Regions from separate parts of the Pseudomonas sp. BGA-UO-ETr-WB11 genome, predicted to be linked through region 2. Evidence: predicted binding sites of a transcription regulator. Region 2 holds the regulator's gene; each other region holds the start of a gene.
What was found. The regulator FliA, encoded in region 2, starts transcription of late flagellar genes. The targets are predictions, from matches to a motif close to CTAAAGTTTNNNNNNNNNNNGCCGNTAA.

Region 1 (7,185 bases), on a different contig from region 2:
GCCCAGCGGAGCGCCAAAGACGCCAGTCTGCTGGTAGGCCGCATTGTCATAGGACTGCTGCGCATTGGCTTTGAATACACCGATCGACTCATCGCTTTGCGAGGTATCTACGCGCTTGTATTCGCTTTTGAGGGTGACGGTTGGCGTGATGCTGTAGTTCAGGCCGTAGGTCATCGACACTTGGCGGCCAGACGACTCATCCAGTTGGCCGTAGGTCACGTGCGCCAGGTAGTCGCCGAAACGGCGGCCGCCCATGATGTAGAACGCGTTGGTTTCGGCGTCGTCATCCCGTTCAACGGTGAGTTTGACCGCTTCGGCAGCGCTCAACCAAGTACCGTCGTCGTACTGGTGGCCAAGCGAGCTGAACTTGCCTTTTTGCGCATCCAGCGCATTGAACACAACGTCTTGCGGCGCGCCGAAAACGTTGGTGATGGTCTCATCCACGGTGATCTGCAAATCTGCCTCGGCATAGCCGATGCGGAAGGTGCCGAAGTTATCGGTGGAGAGCGCTACGTTGGTAGCGAATACGTCGCGATAGTCCAGTTCCTGCATGTCATCCAGCGCGTAGTGGTCGCGCTTGATAGCCTGGCCGCCTGCAACTTGGAAACTCAGGGTGCCGATATCGGTGCTGCGGTTGTAGAGCACGTCGCCGCCGTCGTGGCTGGTCAGTTGGACGAGGCTGTAGACCTCTTCCGGGAGGCGCAGCCATGGGTAGGAGAAGCCCACATTGAGGGTTTCCGAGTACATGTAGATCGGCGTACCCAGGCGGCCGCCACGCAAGGTCAGGTTGTCGTTCGCCTGCCAGGCCAGGTACAGATTGCCGGGGCCGACTTCCCAGGAGTCCTGAACCGGTTTGGTGCCCAGTTGGCCAGTCACGCTAAGGGTGTCGGTGATGCCGTAGCGCAGTTGCACGGCCAGCTTGGACAACTGATCGCCACGCCAGCCATCGTTGGTCTGGCCTTGCATGCCGTAGTCCAGATCGCTCTCGCCACCCATGTGGGTGACGCCAACGGTGCCGAAACCGTTGAATTGATACTCGCCTTGCTCTACGGCAAGGGCGGGCAGGCTGGCCAGGCAAACCGCCAGGCTTAGAAGGTGACGTTTACTCATCAGGTGTGCTCCTGTTGTTTCTGGTTATACGCGGAACTGGGCAGTGGCTGCGCGCAGGTGGTCGCCGGTGCTGACCAGTTGCTCGCCGAGGCGGGCAGTGGCTTGAGCACCATGGGCGGTGGCCTGGGCATCCCCTTGCAGGACTGCGGTTTCTTGCTGGATCGAACTGGAAAGACCGATCTGTTCCTGGGTGAACTGGGCAATGCCGGCGTTCAGCTCGTTGATCTGGCCGACGGCCTGGGCGATTACGTCGAGCATCTGGGTGGCCTGCACCGAGCGCTCGATGCTGCCTTGGGCTTTTTCGCCGTTGACGGTCATCACGTTCAATACGCCGTTGGCGCTGTTTTGCAGGCGCTGAATGATCTGTTGGATCTCGGCGGTGGACGCGGCGGTTTTCTGCGCCAGGTTGCGCACCTCGTCCGCTACTACGGCGAAGCCGCGGCCTTGTTCACCGGCGCGGGCGGCTTCGATGGCGGCGTTGAGGGCCAGCAGGTTGGTCTGTTCGGCAATGCTGCGGATCACGGTAAGCACCGAGCCAACTTGCTGGGTTTCTTCCTCCAGTTGCTGCATGGCCTCGACCGCGCCCATTACGCTGCTGCCCAGGTCGCTGATGCTGGTCGACAGGCTACCAATGCTCTGCCGTGCGGCATCGGCTTGTTTGGAGGCCGCGCCGGCTTCATCCGAGGCTTGCCGCGAACGATGGGCGACCTCCTGAATGCTGCTGGTCATGGTCTGAATGTCGCGGCTGATGGAGTCGGTATGGCCTTGCTGGGAGCTGGCGTTCTCTTCCGAACCCTGGGTCAGACGGTACAGCTCTTGGGACATCTGCCCCAGCGGGCTGGCTGCTTCGACGATCTGCCGAATGGTGCCTTGCAGTTTGTCGAGGAAGCCATTGAACAGCTCGATCATGGCGCCAATTTCGTCATTGGCTTCCACTGATACGCGGCGTGTAAGGTCGCCATCACCACGGGCAATCGCTTGCAGTGAGTCGATCACACCGTGCACGTTGCGCATGATGCTGCTAATCACCAGCCACGAGCCAAGGGCCACAAGCGCGACCAGCACTAGGCTGAGGATTATCCCCACGCGGGTAGTGGTGGCGTTGTCCTTGCGGGTTTGTGCCAGTGCGTCCTGGAAGTCCTGGTAGGCATTGGTGCGGAACGCGGAGCCCAGTTTTTGCGCCTGGCTGAGATCGCTAGCCATGCGGTCCAAGTTTGGGCGCAGGGTGTCAAAACTGGCCGTGCCTTTGACCAACTGAGACGACGCAGACAGGGCGTTTTCCGCATAGCGTTGCACGGCCACACGCCAGGCATCGAGTTCGTCACTGCGCTCGCGCTGGTTACTCAGCAAGCCTTGCAATTCCTGTTGTTTGGCGGCGATAGCCTGCAATACCTCACGGGCCTCGGTGAGGGTCGACTCTTCGCCAGCCGCCACCGCGCTGTTGAGCAGTGCCGGAATGCGTGAGAACTGGAAGATCACCGCGTCGGTTTTTTCCAGCGTCGGGTAGCTATGGGTTTCCAGCTCCACCAGGCGTGAATCGTTATTGGATAGCTGCTGCGAGTTGTAGCCCACGTACAGCAACAGGCCGAGCAGGGCAACGGCTGGCAGCAGCGCCAGTTTCAGGGTCAGGGACAGATTCTTGAGCATGTTGTGCTCCAATACGGGACACGTAAGTAATACAGGAGTGACCGGGGCTTTTTGGTCTGTTCAGGGGCACTCTGGCTGACTGCGCAGTTAGCCCCCGTTTTATTAATATCGGCTGCCCCTACATTTGCTATAGCTGTTTGGCTGCACAAATGCACGGTTGTAGGCATAAAAAAGCCGCCTTTTTGAGGCGGCTTTTTCATTGTTGCTATTACAGGCCGTTAGCCGCTTTGAATTCGCGGCGGCGACGGTGCAGCACAGGCTCGGTGTAGCCGTTCGGTTGCTTGGTGCCTTCGACGACCAGTTCAACCGCCGCCTGGAAGGCGATGTTGCTGTCGAAGTTCGGCGCCAGCGGACGGTACAGCGGGTCGTTGGCGTTCTGACGGTCAACCACCGGCGCCATGCGCTTGAGGGTTTCCATTACTTGCTCAAGGCTGACCACGCCGTGGCGCAGCCAGTTGGCGATGTGCTGGCTGGAGATGCGCAGGGTTGCACGGTCTTCCATCAGGCCAACGTCGTTGATGTCTGGCACCTTGGAGCAGCCGACGCCTTGGTCGATCCAGCGCACCACGTAACCGAGGATGCCCTGGGCGTTGTTGTCCAGTTCGTTCTGCACGTCTTCGGCGGACCAGTTGGTATTCGGTGCCAGCGGAATGGTCAGAATGTCGTCCAGCGAGGCGCGTTCGCGCTTGGCCAGCTCGGCCTGACGGGCGAACACGTCAACCTGGTGGTAGTGCATGGCGTGCAGAGCAGCGGCGGTTGGCGATGGAACCCAGGCGGTGTTGGCGCCGGCCATTGGGTGAGCAACCTTCTGCTCAACCATGGCGGCCATCAGGTCGGGCATGGCCCACATGCCTTTACCGATCTGGGCGCGACCTTGCAGGCCAGCAGCCAGGCCGATGTCGACGTTCCAGTTTTCGTAGGCGCTGATCCACTTCTCGGATTTCATGGCCGCTTTGCGCACCATGGCGCCTGCTTCCATGGAGGTGTGCAGCTCGTCACCGGTGCGGTCGAGGAAGCCGGTGTTGATGAACACAACGCGCTCGCTGGCGGCCTGGATGCAGGCTTTCAGGTTCACGGTGGTGCGCCGCTCTTCGTCCATGATGCCGACTTTGAGGGTGTTGCGGGTCATGCCCAGCACGTCTTCAATGCGGCCGAACAGCTCGTTGGTGAACGCCGCTTCTTCCGGGCCGTGCATCTTCGGCTTAACGATGTACATCGAGCCGGTGCGGCTGTTCTTGCGGCTGCTGTTGCCTTTCAAGTCATGCAGGGCGATCAGGCTGGTAACCAGGCCGTCCATGATGCCTTCCGGCACTTCAAAGCCGTCTTTGTCGACGATGGCGTCGATGGTCATCAGGTGACCCACGTTACGCACGAACAGCAGCGAGCGGCCGTGTAGGGTCAGGGCGCTGCCATCCACGGCGGTGTAGGCGCGGTCCGGGTTCATGGTACGGGTGAAGGTACTGCCGCCCTTGGCGACTTCTTCCGCCAGGTCGCCCTTCATCAGGCCGAGCCAGTTCTTGTAGATCACCACTTTGTCGTCGGCATCGACGGCAGCAACGGAGTCTTCGCAGTCCATGATGGTGGTCAGCGCGGCTTCCATCAGCACGTCTTTGACGCCGGCAGCGTCGGTCTGGCCGACTGGGGTGCTGGCATCGATCTGGATTTCGAAGTGCAGGCCGTTGTGCTTGAGCAGTACGGCGGTCGGTGCTGCTGCGTCACCTTGGAAGCCGATCAGTTGAGCATCGTCTTGCAGGCCAGTGTTGCTGCCGCCTTTGAGGCTGATGATCAGCTTGCCGGCTTCGACACGGTACGCGGTGGAGTCAACGTGGGAGCCAGCAGCCAGCGGTGCGGCTTGGTCGAGGAACGCGCGAGCGTAAGCGATGACTTTGTCGCCACGGACCTTGTTGTAGCCACGGCCTTTCTCGGCGCCGCCTTCTTCGCTGATCACGTCGGTGCCGTACAAGGCATCGTACAGCGAGCCCCAACGGGCATTGGAAGCGTTCAGAGCGAAGCGCGCATTCATCACCGGCACTACCAGTTGCGGGCCGGCCATGGTGGCGATTTCGGCGTCGACGTTGGTGGTGGTGATTTTGAAGTCAGCCGGCTCTGGCAGCAGGTAGCCGATTTCTTGCAGGAAGGCTTTGTAGGCGGCTGCGTCATGGGCCTGACCGGCGCGGGCTTGGTGCCAGCCGTCGATTTGTGCCTGGATGGCGTCTCGCTTGGCCAGCAGAGCGCGGTTTTTCGGGGCCAGATCGTTGATCACGGCTTCGGCGCCGGACCAGAACTGGTCGGCAGCAATGCCGGTACCCGGAATGGCTTCGTTGTTTACGAAGTCGAACAGGACTTTGGCGACCTGCAGGCCACCGACTTGTACGCGCTCAGTCATTGCTTGCCTCTCTCTATCAAAATCAACGCTGGAGAGCCTGTTTATAAGGCTTTTGACGGCCGCCAAGCAGGCTCTAAACCAAGGCCGGGCGGCCATGTAGTTCGAGGCGGCGGATACTACATGATGCCGGAGAAAAAATCAGCGGGCGCGCGTCGCTTCGCGACTATTGCGCGTGTACTGGTCACAAATGGCCGCCTGGCTATACTCGCCTGAAATTCTGCCGGGAGTCACTCATGTCTGTAACTGCGGTTGGTGTTGCTGATCTCGATGCACTGGTGCCGCTGTTTGCCGGCTATCTGCAGTTCTACCAAGTGCCACGGCCGGCCGGGGAGATTCATGCCTTTCTATATGAGCGCCTGCAGCGCGGCGATGCTCAGCTGTTTATCGCCCGCGATGAACAGGGTATGGCCCAAGGCTTTACTCAGCTCTACCCACTGCAGTCATCCCTGGCGTTGGCGCCGTCCTGGTTGCTCAGTGATTTGTTTGTACTGCCCAGTGCTCGCCGTCAGGGCGTCGGCGAGGCGTTGATGAATGCCGCTCGCGCCTATGCCGAGGCGAGCGGTGCGTGCGGCCTGCAACTAGAAACGGCGAAGACCAATCTGGCCGGCCAGGCCTTGTACGAGCGCCTGGGCTATGTGCGCGACGAGCTGTACCTGACGTATTGGCTAAGCTTGGCGAATACATGAGGGGCCCGAATTGATAAGGAGATGTCTGTGAATCATCTGGTCTTGACGGTAATTGCCCCCGATCAGCCGGGGCTGGTGGAAAAGGTCGCGCAGTGCATCGCCGCCCATGGTGGCAATTGGCTGGAAAGTCGCATGTCGCGCATGGACGGCCAGTTCGCTGGGATTCTGCGCGTTGGGGTACCGGCCGAGGCCTACGATGAGCTGGTCGAAGCCCTGCACGCCTTGAGTGCGCAGAACATTCGCGTGCTGCTGGCGGAAAGTGGCATTCAGCCGTCCTGCACTTGGAAGCCGATTTTGCTCGATCTGGTCGGCAACGACCGGCCGGGGATCGTGCGTGACATCACCCGTTTACTGGCTGAACTGGGTGTCAATCTGGAAAGCCTGGCGACTTCAGTGGCGCCGGCACCGATGAGCAGCGAGCCGCTGTTCCATGCTGAGGCCGTGCTGGCGGTGCCGCTGAGCCTGAGCCTGGAGGTGTTGCAGAGCAGACTGGAAACCCTGGCCGATGATTTGATGGTGGAGCTGCGCCTGCGCACTGAGGCTTGAACGCTGTCCCTGCTGGCGAGCGCCGCTCAGCGCTGGCGGCGCAGGGTGAGCCAGGCATCCAGGCTGTAGACCAGCAGGCCGGCCCAGATCAGGGCGAACGTCAGCAGTTTGCTCGGCTCGAAGTGCTCATCAAACAGCAACACCGCCTGCAGTGCCACCAGAGTCGGGGCGATGTACTGCAAAAAACCCAGGGTGGTGTAAGGCAGGTGGCGCGCAGCAGCGTTGAAGCACAGCAGTGGCAGCAAGGTGATGGGCCCCGCCGCCATCAGCCACAACGCCTGGGAGCTGCTCCAGAAGGCTGGTTGCAGGCTGCCGGCCTGCGGATTGAGCAGTAGCCAGATCAGCGCGACAGGCAGCAGCAACCAGGTTTCCACCACCAGCCCAGGTAGGGCGGCCACCGGCGCCTGTTTGCGGATCAAACCATAAAAAGCAAAACTACCGGCCAGCGCCAGGGACAGCCAGGGCAGGCTACCCACCTGCCAGAGTTGTTGCAGCACGCCCAGTGCTGCCAGGCCAACGGCCAGCCATTGCAGGCGGCGCAGGCGTTCGCCGAGCAGCAGCATGCCCAATAGCACGTTGAGCAGGGGGTTGATGTAGTAGCCCAGGCTGGCTTCGAGCATGCGTCCGTTATTTACTGCCCATACATACAGCAGCCAGTTCGCGGCAATCAGCAAGCCACTGCAACTCAGTACCGCCAGGCGCCGCGGATTGGCGCAAAGGTCGCGCCACCAGTTAGGGTGCTTCCAAACCAGCAACAGCAAAGCACCGCCGAGGGCAGACCAGATGATCCGGTGGGCGATGATCTCCCGT
Region 2 (7,185 bases):
AGATTCGCGAGATCGCCCAGCAGCACAAGGTCATGGTGTTGGAGTCGCCCGGGTTGGCGCGGGCGGTGTATTTCTCCACCGAGCTGGATCAGGAAATCCCTGCTGGTTTGTATTTGGCCGTGGCTCAGGTACTGGCCTATGTCTATCAGCTCAAGCAATTCCGCTCCGGTAAGGGTAAGCGACCAGGACCGTTGCCTGACTTGCCAATTCCGCCGGACTTGCGCCGTGATGAGTAACGGCAACAGCCCCGTGCGCGGTTATTTTGTCTTTGTCCTCAACCGCTTGGGCAAGTTGGACGGGTTCTTGCACTAGCCAGTTCATCGACGCTTCGCGCGTCAAAAGATTGAATTGGCTGGAGTAGGGCAGTGGCAGTGGACCGCACGCAAATGATCGGCAACGTGCGCAGCAACCTTTCGGGTCTGCGCGAGGGCAATCTCGGCATTCCGCTGATGTTGTTGATCATGCTCGGCATGGTCATGTTGCCGATTCCGCCGTTTCTCCTCGATGTGTTGTTTACCTTCAGCATTGCCCTGTCGATCGTGGTCTTGCTGGTCAGCATCTACGCCCTACGCCCCCTCGACTTTGCCGTGTTCCCCACCATTCTGCTGGCGGCTACCTTGTTGCGTCTTGCGCTCAACGTGGCGTCCACGCGGGTGGTGCTGTTGCACGGGCAGGATGGCCATGCGGCCGCAGGGCAGGTGATTCAGGCGTTTGGTGAGGTGGTGATCGGCGGCAACTACGTCGTCGGTATCGTGGTGTTTGCGATCCTGATGATCATCAACTTTGTGGTGGTCACCAAGGGTGCTGGGCGAATTTCCGAGGTCAGTGCGCGTTTCACCCTGGATGCCATGCCGGGCAAACAGATGGCGATTGATGCCGACCTGAATGCTGGATTGATTGAGCAGGCGGAGGCTAAGCGTCGTCGCTCTGAAGTGTCCCAAGAAGCTGACTTCTACGGCTCCATGGACGGTGCCAGCAAGTTTGTACGCGGCGATGCGATCGCCGGCCTGATGATTCTGTTCATTAACCTGATTGGTGGCATCGCTATTGGTGTGTTTCAGCACGACCTGGCGTTTGCTGAGGCTGGGAAGATCTACACCCTGCTGACCATTGGTGACGGTCTGGTGGCGCAGATTCCGTCACTGTTGCTGTCCACGGCGGCGGCGATCATGGTGACGCGAGTTTCCAGTTCGGAAGACATGGGCACCCAGGTCAATCGGCAGATGTTTGCCTCGCCGCGTGCGCTCGCCGTGGCGGCGGCGATCATGATTGCCATGGGGCTGGTGCCAGGCATGCCGCACTTCTCCTTCATCAGCCTCGGTCTGGTGGCAGCAGGCGGTGCTTATTGGATTGCCAACAAGCAGCGTCTGGTCAGCGAAGAGGCGGTGCAGGAAGTCCAGCGCCAACAGGAACTGCTGCCGGCCCAGCGTGCCCAGGAAACCAAGGAGTTGGGCTGGGATGATGTGATGCCCGTGGACATGGTTGGCCTGGAAGTTGGCTATCGCTTGATTCCTCTGGTGGACCGTAACCAGGGCGGCCAGTTACTGGCGCGGATCAAGGGTGTACGCAAGAAGCTGTCCCAGGAAATGGGCTTTCTGATGCCGTCGGTGCATATCCGCGACAACCTGGACCTGTTGCCGAATGCCTATCGCCTGACCCTAATGGGTGTCAGCGTCGCCGAGGCCGAGGTGTATCCGGATCGCGAACTGGCGATCAACCCTGGCCAGGTGTTCGGCCCGCTCAACGGCATTGCCGCCAAGGATCCGGCGTTTGGCCTGGAAGCGGTGTGGATTGATGTTAATCAGCGTGATCAGGCGCAGTCACTGGGTTATACGGTGGTGGATGCCAGTACCGTAGTCGCTACCCACCTCAACCAAGTGCTGCACAAGCATTCCCATGAGCTGCTGGGCCATGAAGAGGTTCAGCAGCTCTTGCAGTTGCTGGCCAAGAGCTCGCCCAAGCTGGCAGAAGAGCTGGTGCCGGGCACGGTATCGCTGTCGACCCTGCTTAAGGTGTTGCAGGCCTTGTTGCAGGAGCAGGTGCCAGTACGTGACATCCGCACCATCGCCGAGACCATCGCCAACACCGCGACCAAGAGTCAAGATCCCGCCGCCATGGTGGTGGCGGTCCGTGTGGCCTTGGCCCGCGCAATCGTGCAAAGCGTTGTGGGACTAGAGCCGGAGCTGCCTGTGATCACCCTTGAGCCAAGGTTGGAACAGATCTTGCTCAATAGCTTGCAGAAGGCCGGTCAGGGCTCAGAGGAGGGCATCCTCCTTGAACCTGGCATGGCCGAGAAGCTGCAGCGTTCCCTGGTGGATGCGGCGCAGCGCCAGGAAATGCTCGGCAAGCCAGCGATTCTGCTGGTAGCCGGTCCGGTCCGGGCGATGCTCTCGCGCTTTGCTCGACTGGCCGTGCCGAATATGCACGTGCTGGCGTACCAGGAAATCCCGGATAACAAGCAGGTCACCATCGTTGCGACGGTGGGACAGAACTGAGGTCCTAGGCCATGCAAGTCAAACGCTTTTTCGCCGCCGATATGCGTCAAGCCATGAAACTGGTGCGTGATGAGCTGGGCGCTGACGCCTCGATCATCGCCAATCGCCGGGTTGCTGGCGGTGTGGAGCTGACGGCCGCCCTGGACTATCAGGTACCTGCTGCGCCGGCGCGTCAGGCCAACCCGGCTCTGGAAGCTGAGTTGCGCAAGACCCAATCGCGGATCGCCAGTGCCCATGCCGAACTGACCACGCGGGTGGAGGCGGACAACGGCCAGAACGGCCAGTTGTTCGGCCCGGCTGCAGCGGCAGCTGCCAAACCGCTGGCGCCTCGTCCGGCCTTGCCACGCAGTGCCGCTGCAGCCTCTGCCGGCACCGAGCAAAGCGCCCTGGATGCCATGCGTTTTGAATTGCATGGCCTGCGTGAATTGATCGAAGTGCAGCTGGGCTCGATCGCCTGGGGTCAGCTGCAAACCCGCAAACCGCAGCAAGCCAATCTGTGGCGGCGGCTACAGCGCATGGGCTTGTCGGCCGATTTGTCGCGGGCATTGCTGGAGCGGGTTGCCAAGGTGACCGAGCCGCGCCAGGCCTGGCGCATGCTGCTGGCTCATCTGGCCCACGCCATTCGTACGCCGCAGGTTGAACCGCTGGAAGAGGGCGGAGTGATTGCCTTGGTAGGGCCTGCGGGCATGGGTAAAACCACCACCTTGGCTAAGCTGGCCGCGCGCTATGTGCTCAAGTACGGCGCGCAAAATATCGCCTTGGTGAGCATGGACAGCTATCGCATTGGCGCCCAGGAGCAGCTCAAAACCCTGGGGCGCATTCTCAATGTCTCGGTGACCCAGGTTGATCCTGGCCAATCCTTGACTCAGGCTCTGGCGCCGCTGGTGCGTAAGCGTGTGGTGTTGATCGATACCGCCGGGCTGCCGGGTAGCGCACCTGAGCTGCGCATGCAGCTGGAGGCCCTGGCGAGCCGTGGCGTCAAGGCAAAGAATTATCTGGTTTTAGCTGCCACCAGCCAGAGCCAAGTGCTCAAGGCGGCGTACCATAGTTACAAGCGTTGTGGATTGTCCGGCTGTATCTTGACCAAACTGGATGAAGCCACCAGCCTCGGTGAGGTTTTAGGGCTGGCTATCAGCCAGCACCTACCGGTAGCCTATCTGGCTGATGGGCCTAAGATTCCTGATGATTTGCAGGTGCCGCGCAGCCATCAACTGGTCAGTCGCGCCGTGAGTCTGCAGGCGCCCGAAGAGCCCAGTGAAGATGCCATGGCCGATATGTTTGCGGATTTATATCAGCACCCCTCCCAGCGCGTCGGCTAGCCTGTGAGAAGGTGTGTACCTTGCATCGCCTGACGTTCCTGAGTTAACTCAGGCAGGCGATCCCAGTTGAAGCAAGACAAGGTGTGTAGAGAACATGGGTAGTATGCATCCCGTTCAGGTGATTGCGGTGACCGGCGGCAAGGGCGGCGTCGGCAAGACCAATGTGTCGGTGAACCTGTCCCTGGCCCTGGCCGACCTTGGTCGGCGGGTCATGTTGATGGACGCCGACCTGGGGTTGGCTAACGTCGACGTGCTGCTGGGGCTGACCGCCAAACGTACGCTGGAAGACGTGATCAGTGGTGAGTGCGAACTGCGTGACGTGCTGCTGCAAGGGCCGGGCGGCATCCGCATTGTGCCTGCCGCATCCGGTACCCAGAGCATGGTGCAGCTGACGCCGATGCAGCACGCCGGTTTGATTCAGGCGTTCAGCGAGATCAGCGACAACCTTGATGTGTTGATCATCGATACCGCCGCCGGCATTGGCGATGGCGTGGTGAGTTTTGTGCGCGCCGCCCAGGAAGTCCTGCTGGTGGTGTGCGATGAGCCCACCTCGATCACCGACGCCTACGCGCTGATCAAACTGCTCAATCGCGATCACGGCATGAGTCGTTTCCGGGTGCTGGCCAACATGGCCCACAGTCCGCAAGAAGGACGCAATCTGTTTGCTAAGCTGACTAAGGTCACTGATCGTTTCCTCGACGTGGCCTTGCAGTACGTAGGGGCCATTCCCTACGACGAATCGGTACGCAAGGCCGTGCAGAAGCAACGTGCGGTGTATGAAGCGTTCCCGCGCTCGAAATGCGCGCTGGCATTCAAGGCAATCGCCCAGAAAGTTGATGCCTGGCCTTTACCGGCCAACCCGCGTGGACATCTGGAGTTTTTCGTTGAGCGCCTGGTGCAGCAGCAGTCGAGTGCGGACATCGGCGTATGACAGCAGCCACTGGACTTCGTATGTACAGCAAAGCGCAGGCGCAGGACTCCCGGCACCAGTTGATCGAGCGCTATGCGCCTCTGGTCAAACGCATTGCTTATCACCTGTTGGCGCGGTTACCCGCTAACGTGCAGGTGGACGATTTGATCCAGGCGGGCATGATTGGCTTGCTCGAAGCTTCCACCAAATACGATGCCACCAAGGGCGCCAGTTTTGAAACTTACGCAGGTATTCGCATCCGCGGTGCCATGCTTGATGACGTGCGTAAAGGCGATTGGGCACCGCGTTCGGTGCATCGAAACAGTCGCATGGTTAGCGATGCAATTCGAAAAGTTGAGGCTAGAACGGGTCGAGACGCTAAAGATCAAGAGGTTGCGGCCGAACTCCAATTGAGTCTCGAGGATTACTACGGCATTCTGAGCGACACTTTGGGCAGCCGTTTGTTCAGCTTCGATGACCTGTTACAGGAAAACGAGCCGGGCGGTAGTCATGAAGAAAGGGGCACTACCCAGCTTGAGCCCTCTGGTGATCTGGAAGAGGAACGCTTCCAGGCGGCGTTGGCTGATGCCATCGCCAACTTGCCAGAGCGCGAGCGCTTGATCCTGGCCCTGTATTACGATGAAGAGCTGAATCTGAAGGAAATTGGCGAAGTGCTGGGGGTCAGTGAATCTCGCGTCAGCCAGTTACACAGCCAGTGCGCCGCACGTTTGCGGGCCCGGCTAGGCGAATGGCGTGAGCACTAAGCACAACGCTGGTTTCACGATTGCACGGCATGTCCAGGCGCTGGGCATGTTTAGGACTGTACGGAGGTCGATTTGGACAAGAATATGAAAATCCTCATCGTCGATGACTTCTCGACGATGCGCCGGATCATCAAGAACCTCTTGCGTGACTTGGGTTTTACCAATACCGCCGAGGCCGATGACGGCGTTACAGCACTGCCGATGTTGCAGAGTGGCAGTTTCGACTTTCTGGTCACTGACTGGAACATGCCGGGCATGACGGGTATCGACCTGTTGCGTGCGGTGCGTGCCGACGAGCGCCTGAAGCAGTTGCCGGTGTTGATGGTGACCGCAGAAGCCAAGCGCGACCAGATTATTGAAGCGGCGCAGGCGGGGGTGAATGGCTATGTAGTCAAGCCGTTCACTGCTCAAGTGCTGAAAGAGAAGATCGACAAGATCTTTGAGCGGGTTAACGGCTGATGTCTGCCGCGAGGGCGCTATGGAGCACGAAAAACCGCAGATGGGCGATCTAGAAACGAGCCTTAAAACTCACGCCCGAGATTTGCTGGACAGCCTCGAACGAGGCAATTTCGGCGACGCTGTACAAGTCATTCACGATTTAAACAAAGCACGCGATCAAGGCCTGTATTTCGAGGTCGGTAAGCTAACTCGTGAGCTGCACAACTCCATCGTCAACTTTCAAATCGATTTGCACGGCTCCCATGCGGAGGAGGTGTCGCAGATCAGTGATGCCACCGAACGTCTCAACTACGTTGTGCGCATGACCGAGAAAGCAGCTAACCGCACTATGGATCTGGTGGAGGAGAGCGCGCCGCTGGTCAATGATTTGAGCAGCGAGTCGCGATCATTGGGGGTTGATTGGGCGCGCTTTATGCGTCGCGAGGTCGGTGCCGATGAGTTTCGCGAACTGGCTAAACGTATCGAGTTGTTCCTTGAGCGTAGCGAGCGCGACAGCAGCAAATTGTCCGGCAACCTCAACGACATTTTGCTGGCGCAAGATTTTCAGGATCTAACTGGGCAGGTGATCAAACGGGTCACTAGTCTGGTAACAGAGGTCGAGCGCAACCTGGTCAAACTGGTGTGCATGGCCTCGCAGATCGATCGCTATACCGGCATTCAGCACGATCACGACGCATTGCGTGCCGAACAAGAACAACAAAAAGAGCCAACCCGGGGTGAAGGTCCGCAGATTCATGCCGATAAGCGTGATGACGTCGTATCCGGTCAGGTCGATGTCGATGATCTGCTGTCCAGCCTTGGATTTTAGGGAGCACGCGAATGAGCTTCGGCGCCGATGAAGAGATTCTCCAGGACTTCCTGGTAGAGGCCGGCGAGATTCTTGAGCAATTGTCCGAGCAGTTGGTTGAGCTGGAAAGCCGCCCGGACGATATGAATTTGCTCAATGCGATTTTCCGTGGGTTTCACACCGTCAAAGGCGGCGCCGGATTCCTTCAGCTCAATGAGCTGGTGGAGTGCTGCCATATCGCCGAAAACGTGTTCGACATTTTGCGTAAAGGCTCGCGTCGGGTTGATTCCGAGCTCATGGATGTGGTGCTTGAGGCCCTGGATGCGGTCAATGGCATGTTTACCGAAGTGCGTGAGCGCGTCGAACTGACTCCCGCCACTCCGCAACTGTTGGCCGCCTTGGCGCGCCTCGCTGAGCCTGCCTCAGCAGTGGAGGTGGTTGCTGAAGCAGC
Region 3 (7,185 bases), on a different contig from region 2:
GTGTGCTTAAAGGCCGTGAATGCAGCGCCTACCCGGCCTGTGGCCCGGAAGTGCAGTTGGCGGGCGGCCAGTATATGGACATCGGCGTCGATCAGGCCCATGTTCAAGGTAATCTGGTGACGGCGCCGGCTTGGCCTGCGCACCCTAACTGGCTGGCGGCCTTCCTCGGTCTGCTGGGTACCCAGATCAGTCTGTAAGCGTTTACTGGTAACCGTGGGCGCCATGTGCGTGGCGCCTGCGGTTATTCAAGGAGGCATCCATGTGCGAGCTGTATGTCAAAGCGGATCCGATTCTTTACGAGTCGCGCTCCCGCTCGTTGCGCATTCGTGGTGTGGTCACCACCTTGCGCCTGGAAAATCAGTTCTGGGACATCCTCGGCGAAATCGCCGCCGTCGATGGCATGACCACCAATCAGTTGATCACCAAACTGTATGACGAAGTCATGGATTACCGCGGTGAGGTGGTCAACTTCGCGTCTTTTCTGCGCGTCAGTTGCACGCGCTTTCTTGGCCAGCGCCGCGAGCGCCTGGGCGAGTTGAGCCTGGTGCCGGGGCGTGCACTGCCCTGAATGGCCGTTGCACTTGCACGTCTGCGGCCCATGGCGATAATCAGCCGCCACTTCTGGCGATGAATCGAGCGTGGGCGATGGGTAACGAATTACAGGTTGAGGATATTCAGCTGGGTGACGGCAAAGCCGTGGTCAAGGGCGCGTTGATCACCACCCAATACCGTGGCTGGCTTGAGGATGGCACGCCGTTCGACTCGTCCTTTGATCGCGGTAAACCGTTCCAGTGCGTGATCGGCACCGGTCGAGTGATCAAGGGCTGGGATATTGGGCTCATGGGCATGCAGGTTGGCGGCAAGCGCAAGCTTTGGGTGCCGTCCCATCTGGGCTACGGCGAACGCCAGTTCGGCGCCCACATCAAACCCCACTCCAATCTGATCTTTGAAATCGAACTGCTGGAAGTGCTGACGCGCGATGAGTGACCGGCGTCAGCCCTAGGGCCTAGGCTGGCGACCTCAGTCGTCGAAGTCGTGCCAGCCGCCCAGTTCCTTCCAGCGATTGACGATGCCGCAGAACAGCTCGGCAGTCTTCTCGGTGTCGTAACGGGCCGAGTGGGCTTCGCGGCCGTCGAAGTCCATGCCCGCCGCCTGGCAGGCTTTCGCCAAGACCGTCTGGCCATAGGCGAGGCCGGCCAGGGTGGCGGTGTCGAAGCTGGAGAACGGGTGGAACGGGTTGCGCTTGAGTTCGGTGCGCTCAACAGCAGCGTTGAGGAAGCCGAGATCGAAGCTGCTGTTGTGCCCGACCAGAATCGCGCGCTTGCAGCCGTTGGCCTTCAGCGCCTTGCGGATGCCACGGAAAATATCAGTCAGGGCGCTTTCTTCACTTACTGCCATGCGCAGCGGGTGATCGAGCTTGATGCCGGTGAAATCCAGTGCGGCCTGTTCGATGTTGGCGCCGGCAAACGGCTCAACACGAAAGAAATAGGTGTGGTCGGGGAACACGAAGCCCTTTTCGTCCATGCCGATGGTGGTCGCGGCAATTTCCAGCAGGGCGTCGGTGGCGCAGTTGAAACCGCCGGTTTCAACATCGACGACTACCGGCAGGTAACCGCGAAAGCGTTGGGCCATGGGGTGTCGTGCACCGCCGCCGCTACCGCCTTCATGTTCGTCGTCGTAGTGGTCTTCGCTCACGCAGTGTGCTCCAGCAGGCGCCAGCGCAGTTGTTCACCAGCGCGCAGCGGAATAACGGTTTGCTCGCCGAGCGGCAAGCTGGTCGGGGCGGTCCAGTCTTCACGGACCAAGGTGATGCGGTCGGTATTGCGCGGCAGGCCGTAGAAGTCCGGGCCATGCAGGCTGGCAAAGCCTTCCAGCTTGTCCAGCGCATTTCGCTGCTCGAAGGCCTCGGCATACAGTTCAATGGCCGCATAGGCGGTGTAGCAACCGGCGCAGCCGCAGGCGGCTTCCTTGGCGTGCAAGGCGTGGGGTGCCGAGTCGGTGCCGAGGAAAAACTTGCTGCTGCCGCTGGTGGCCGCATCCAGCAGGGCGTCCTGGTGGGTGTTGCGCTTGAGAATCGGCAGGCAATAGAAGTGCGGACGAATTCCGCCGACCAGCATGTGGTTGCGGTTGTAGAGTAGGTGATGGGCGGTGATGGTGGCGCCAACATTGGCCGAGGCACTGTTGACGAACTGCACCGCGTCGCCGGTGGTGATGTGTTCGAACACCACTTTCAGGCTTGGGAAGCGTTCTACGACGCGCACCAGGTGCTCATCGATAAAGGCTTTTTCGCGGTCGAACACGTCGATCTCGCTGCGCGTCACTTCGCCGTGCACCAGTAGCGGCAGGCCAACGTCGGCCATGGCTTCCAGCGCCGGGAAGATCTTGTCGATGCTGGTGACGCCCGAGTCCGAGTTGGTGGTGGCACCGGCCGGATACAGCTTGGCGGCATGCACAAAGCCCGAAGCCTTGGCGGCGCGCACGTCGGCGGCCGAGGTCAGGTCGGTGAGGTACAGCACCATCAGCGGCTGAAACTGGCTGCCGGCAGGCCGTGCGGCAAGGATGCGCTGGCGGTAGGCGTCGGCTTCGGCGGCGTTGCGTACCGGCGGCACCAGGTTGGGCATGATGATGGCGCGGCCAAAGGTGCGGGCCACATCGGCCACGGTATTGGCCAGCACGGCACCGTCGCGCAGGTGAATGTGCCAGTCGTCGGGACGCAGCAGGGTCAGGCGGTCAGACATGAAGGGGTTCCAGGCGGGTAAAACTGGTTGAACATGCTACCGGAAAAGCCCTGCGCCGGCACGCCGCTGTTTGTCTGAAAGCACCGTGGGACGGGAAAAAGTCGCCCCAGCGCTTAAGTTTTGCCGCGCTGCACCGATACTGAGAGGAATGCCGTAATCCCTTGTGGAGCCTGCTGTGCATCAGCGCTATTTCGTCCTGCTCAGTCTGCTCGTCAGCCTGCCAGCCACCGCCATTACCTTCCAGACGCGTCTGGAGGCGGTGCAGTGGACGGTGGCAGGGGATCAGTTCGAGTGTCGCTTGTCGCAGCCGATCAGCGATTTTGGCAGCGGTGAGTTTGTGCGCCGTGCGGGTGAGTCGGTGATTTTTCGTATCAATGGCCATGAGCACTGGCTAGGTAACGGCTCCGGCACCTTGCTGGCCGCGGCGGCGCCTTGGCAGCCGGGACGTGGAGATATCAACCTGGGTGCAGTGCGGGTGGCGGCTGGCCAGCCGGTCAGCAGCAATCAGTTGCAGGCTGGGCGCTTGCTCACCGGCTTGCTGGAAGGGCGCAGCCCGCTGGTGCGGATGCGCACCCAGCACGGCAACGATGCGCTGGAAGTGCGCGTCCTGCCGGTCAAGTTCGCCCAGGCTTACCGAGACTACCTTGGCTGCACGGCCAAGCTGCTGCCGGTCAATTTCGATCAGATCAAACAAGCGCAGATTGGTTTCCCGTCAGGGGTGGTGGTCGATGCGTTGGCCCAGGCCAAGCTGGACATCATTTTGCAATTCCTCAAGGCCGACCCGACGGTCAATCGCATCAACCTCGATGGCCACTCCGACAACAGCGGCAATCGCCTGAGCAATCGCGACCTGTCGCGCCGTCGAGCATTGGCGGTGATGGAGTACCTGAAGGCCAATGGCGTGCCCGAAGCGCAGATCACCCTGCGTTTTCACGGTGAACGCTATCCGCTGGTGCCAAATAACAACGAGGCCAATCGCGCCAAAAATCGCCGTGTGAGCCTGCAACTGGAGCGTGAGGCCGTGCAGGAAGCGCCGCCAGCCGCGGCTGCCAAGGGTGAGGCGGGCGCCACCTCCTGACGGCAGCAGACGGTCAGCAGTGCGGCACAAGCCGTCGCTTCGTCGTCATCGCGTGTCGCGCCCCTGTAAATAAGCTGTCGCGGCCGGTAGAATCGCGGGTTTTCCGTACAACCCGTGGAGTTGATGGCATGACGGACGTTAAGAAGGTAGTTCTGGCCTATTCCGGTGGCCTGGATACCTCGGTGATCCTCAAGTGGCTGCAAGACACCTATCACTGTGAAGTGGTGACCTTCACCGCCGACCTCGGCCAGGGCGAAGAGGTCGAACCGGCCCGCGCCAAGGCTCAGGCCATGGGCGTCAAGGAAATCTACATCGACGACCTGCGCGAAGAGTTCGTGCGTGATTTCGTCTATCCGATGTTCCGCGCCAATACCGTGTACGAAGGCGAGTACCTGCTGGGTACGTCCATCGCCCGTCCGCTGATCGCCAAGCGTCTGATCGAGATCGCCAACGAGACTGGCGCCGACGCCATCTCCCACGGCGCCACCGGCAAAGGCAACGACCAGGTCCGTTTCGAACTGGGCGCCTACGCGCTGAAGCCGGGCGTGAAGGTTATCGCTCCGTGGCGCGAGTGGGATCTGTTGTCACGCGAGAAGCTGATGGACTATGCCGAGAAGCACGGCATTCCGATCGAGCGTCACGGTAAGAAGAAGTCGCCGTACTCCATGGATGCCAACCTGCTGCACATCTCCTATGAAGGCGGCGTGCTGGAAGACACCTGGACCGAGCACGAAGAAGACATGTGGAAATGGACCGTGTGCCCGCAAAAGGCACCGGACGTGGCCACCTACATCGAGCTGACCTACCGCAAGGGCGACATTGTTGCCATCGACGGCGTTGAGATGACCCCGGCCACCGTGCTGGCTGAATTGAACCGCATCGGCGGTCTCAACGGCATCGGCCGTCTGGACATCGTCGAGAACCGTTATGTCGGCATGAAGTCCCGTGGCTGCTACGAGACCCCAGGTGGCACCATCATGCTGCGCGCGCACCGCGCCATCGAGTCGATCACCCTGGACCGCGAAGTGGCCCACCTGAAAGACGAGCTGATGCCCAAGTACGCCAGCCTGATCTACACCGGCTACTGGTGGAGCCCGGAGCGTCTGATGCTGCAACAGATGATCGACGCCTCCCAGGAGCATGTGAACGGCGTTGTGCGCCTGAAGCTGTACAAGGGCAACGTCATCGTCACCGGGCGCAAGTCCGACGACTCGCTGTTCGATGCCAACATCGCCACCTTCGAAGAAGACGGCGGTGCTTACAACCAGGCCGACGCGGCGGGCTTTATCAAGCTCAACGCGCTGCGCATGCGTATCGCTGCTGGTAAAGGCCGTAAGTTGTTCTAACGGCTGCCGGTAGAAAAAACGCCTCGCTTTTGCGGGGCGTTTTTTTGTCTGCTGATTTTGGCTGGTGAGTCAGGGTTTGCTGCTGGCCAGTTTGGCTGGGGTCGGCGGGCGCAGGTACTGCTGCAGCAGGGCTACTAGGTTGGCCTTGGGCGCCAGCAGGATTTCCACTCGGCGATTCAAGGCTCGGCCCTCAGGGCTGTCGTTGGCGGCGCGTGGCATGTCTGAACCCACACCTTTGAGGCGCATGCGGTCACGCTCGAAGCCGCTGAGACGGAAGATGCCGCCAACCGCCTGAGCCCGCTGTTCGCTGATCCGCCGGTTCAATTCCAGTTTGCCGCTGCTGTCGGCGTGACCGAGGATCAACACGGCAGCACCTTGCGGGTCTTGCTCGGCGAGCTTGGCCATACGCGTGAGCGGGCCGAGTTTGGTCGGCAGTAGCAGTTGCGGCCGGTCCGGATTGAAGCTGCCCTCTACCGGCATGGTTACCAGCAGCACATCCTCGCGTCGCTCCAGGTCGAAGCCGCTACCTTGCAGGGCTTCGCGCAGGCGTGGCTCGTATTCATTCAGCCATTTCTGATCATATTTGGGCGCCGCCAGGGTCGGATTTGCGGCGATTTTGCTGGCGCTGGTGTTGTCGAATGGCCACCAGCGTTTGGCCGTGCCGCTTTTGTCGGGTGCGGCGCCGGAGTGGGCGCAACCGCCGAGCATGACCAGAACCATGGCTAAAACGAGTTTGGGTGACATGCAGTGTTTCCTGAAAGGTGCGCTGCCAAGCGGCCGGCGCCAGAGGGGCGCAGTCTTTCCTGTCACAGACCGATAGGCAAGGGCGGTAGCGCGCCGTTGGTCGCAGGGCCGTTGCTGCTTGGCCTGGCAAGTCTGGCGGTTCACAATGCGCCACTGATTTATCGCTGAGGGAACCACCATGCGAATTTTGCACACCATGCTGCGCGTCGGCGATCTGGACAAATCCATCGCCTTTTACACCGAGGTGCTGGGCATGACCCTGCTGCGTCGCAACGACTACCCGGACGGCAAGTTCACCCTGGCCTTCGTCGGTTATGGCGACGAGGCGCACAACAGCGTGATTGAGTTGACTCACAACTGGGGCGTAAGTGAATACGCGCTGGGCGGCGGCTACGGCCATATCGCCCTGGAAGTGGCCGACGTCTACAAGGCCTGCGAGGACATCCGCGCCCGCGGTGGCAAGATCACCCGCGAAGCCGGGCCGATGCAGCATGGCAACAGCATCCTGGCATTTGTCGAAGACCCGGACGGCTACAAGATCGAGCTGTTGTCGCCTTCGCGCCGCGACTGAGTCTCTCGGCAAAACAAAAGGCCCCGTCCAGTTAGTCGCTGGACGGGGCCTTTTTTTGCGGTGGCAGCTTAGGTGTGCGCGCTCTGGGGCGCTGCCGCGCCGTCGAGGTTTGGCTTGGCCAGCACGCTGTACACGCAGGGCAGTACGAACAGGGTGAACAGGGTGCCGACAGACATGCCGGTAGCGATCACCAGGCCGATGTCGAAACGGCTGACCGCACCGGCACCGCTGGCGAGGATCAGCGGCAGCATGCCGAAGACCATCGCCGCGGTGGTCATCAGTACCGGACGCAGGCGAATGGCCGCCGCTTCTTCGACCGCTGCACGCGGCCCAAGGCCTTTGTCGCGGCGCAACTGGTTGGCGAACTCGACGATCAGGATGCCGTGCTTGGTGATCAAGCCAATCAAGGTCACCAGGCCGACCTGGGTGTAGATGTTCATGCTGGAGAAACCGAGGAACAGCGGGATCAGCGCACCGCAGATCGACAGTGGCACGGTCACCAGAATCACCAGCGGGTCGCGGAAGCTCTCGAACTGCGCCGCCAGCACCAGGAAAATCAACGCCAGCGCCAGGCCAAAGGTGACATACAGGGCGCTGCCTTCCTGCACGTACTGGCGCGAGGCGCCGGCATAGTCGAAGGCAAAGCCCGGCGGCGCCTCTTCAGTGGCGATCTGCCGCACCGTCTCGATGGCATCGCCCATGCTCACG

Region 1: a site for FliA is predicted at 2,863-2,890, ahead of AC56DI_RS16475 (methyl-accepting chemotaxis protein). Genes of this name have one in related genera too.
Region 3: a site for FliA is predicted at 2,851-2,878, ahead of AC56DI_RS08965 (flagellar protein MotY). Genes of this name have one in related genera too.

The regions. Positions count from the first base shown of each region.
Region 1 is NZ_JCAQOS010000008.1:584,105-591,289, forward strand. It holds gene AC56DI_RS16470 (hypothetical protein) at 1-1,110, opposite strand, end outside; gene AC56DI_RS16475 (methyl-accepting chemotaxis protein) at 1,135-2,757, opposite strand; gene AC56DI_RS16480 (malate synthase G) at 2,966-5,143, opposite strand; gene AC56DI_RS16485 (GNAT family N-acetyltransferase) at 5,377-5,829, shown strand; gene AC56DI_RS16490 (glycine cleavage system transcriptional repressor) at 5,857-6,375, shown strand; gene rarD (EamA family transporter RarD) at 6,402-7,185, opposite strand, start outside.
Region 2 is NZ_JCAQOS010000002.1:132,044-139,228, reverse strand. It holds gene flhB (flagellar biosynthesis protein FlhB) at 1-236, shown strand, start outside; gene flhA (flagellar biosynthesis protein FlhA) at 372-2,495, shown strand; gene flhF (flagellar biosynthesis GTPase FlhF) at 2,507-3,814, shown strand; gene fleN (flagellar synthesis regulator FleN) at 3,909-4,745, shown strand; gene fliA (RNA polymerase sigma factor FliA) at 4,742-5,488, shown strand; gene AC56DI_RS01055 (chemotaxis response regulator CheY) at 5,573-5,947, shown strand; gene AC56DI_RS01050 (protein phosphatase CheZ) at 5,967-6,755, shown strand; gene AC56DI_RS01045 (chemotaxis protein CheA) at 6,767-7,185, shown strand, end outside.
Region 3 is NZ_JCAQOS010000006.1:16,334-23,518, forward strand. It holds gene AC56DI_RS08940 (DJ-1/PfpI family protein) at 1-197, shown strand, start outside; gene AC56DI_RS08945 (ribbon-helix-helix domain-containing protein) at 260-568, shown strand; gene AC56DI_RS08950 (FKBP-type peptidyl-prolyl cis-trans isomerase) at 646-987, shown strand; gene rnt (ribonuclease T) at 1,021-1,695, opposite strand; gene pyrC (dihydroorotase) at 1,692-2,738, opposite strand; gene AC56DI_RS08965 (flagellar protein MotY) at 2,914-3,816, shown strand; gene AC56DI_RS08970 (argininosuccinate synthase) at 3,945-5,162, shown strand; gene AC56DI_RS08975 (OmpA family protein) at 5,232-5,906, opposite strand; gene gloA (lactoylglutathione lyase) at 6,085-6,477, shown strand; gene AC56DI_RS08985 (multidrug efflux RND transporter permease subunit) at 6,546-7,185, opposite strand, start outside.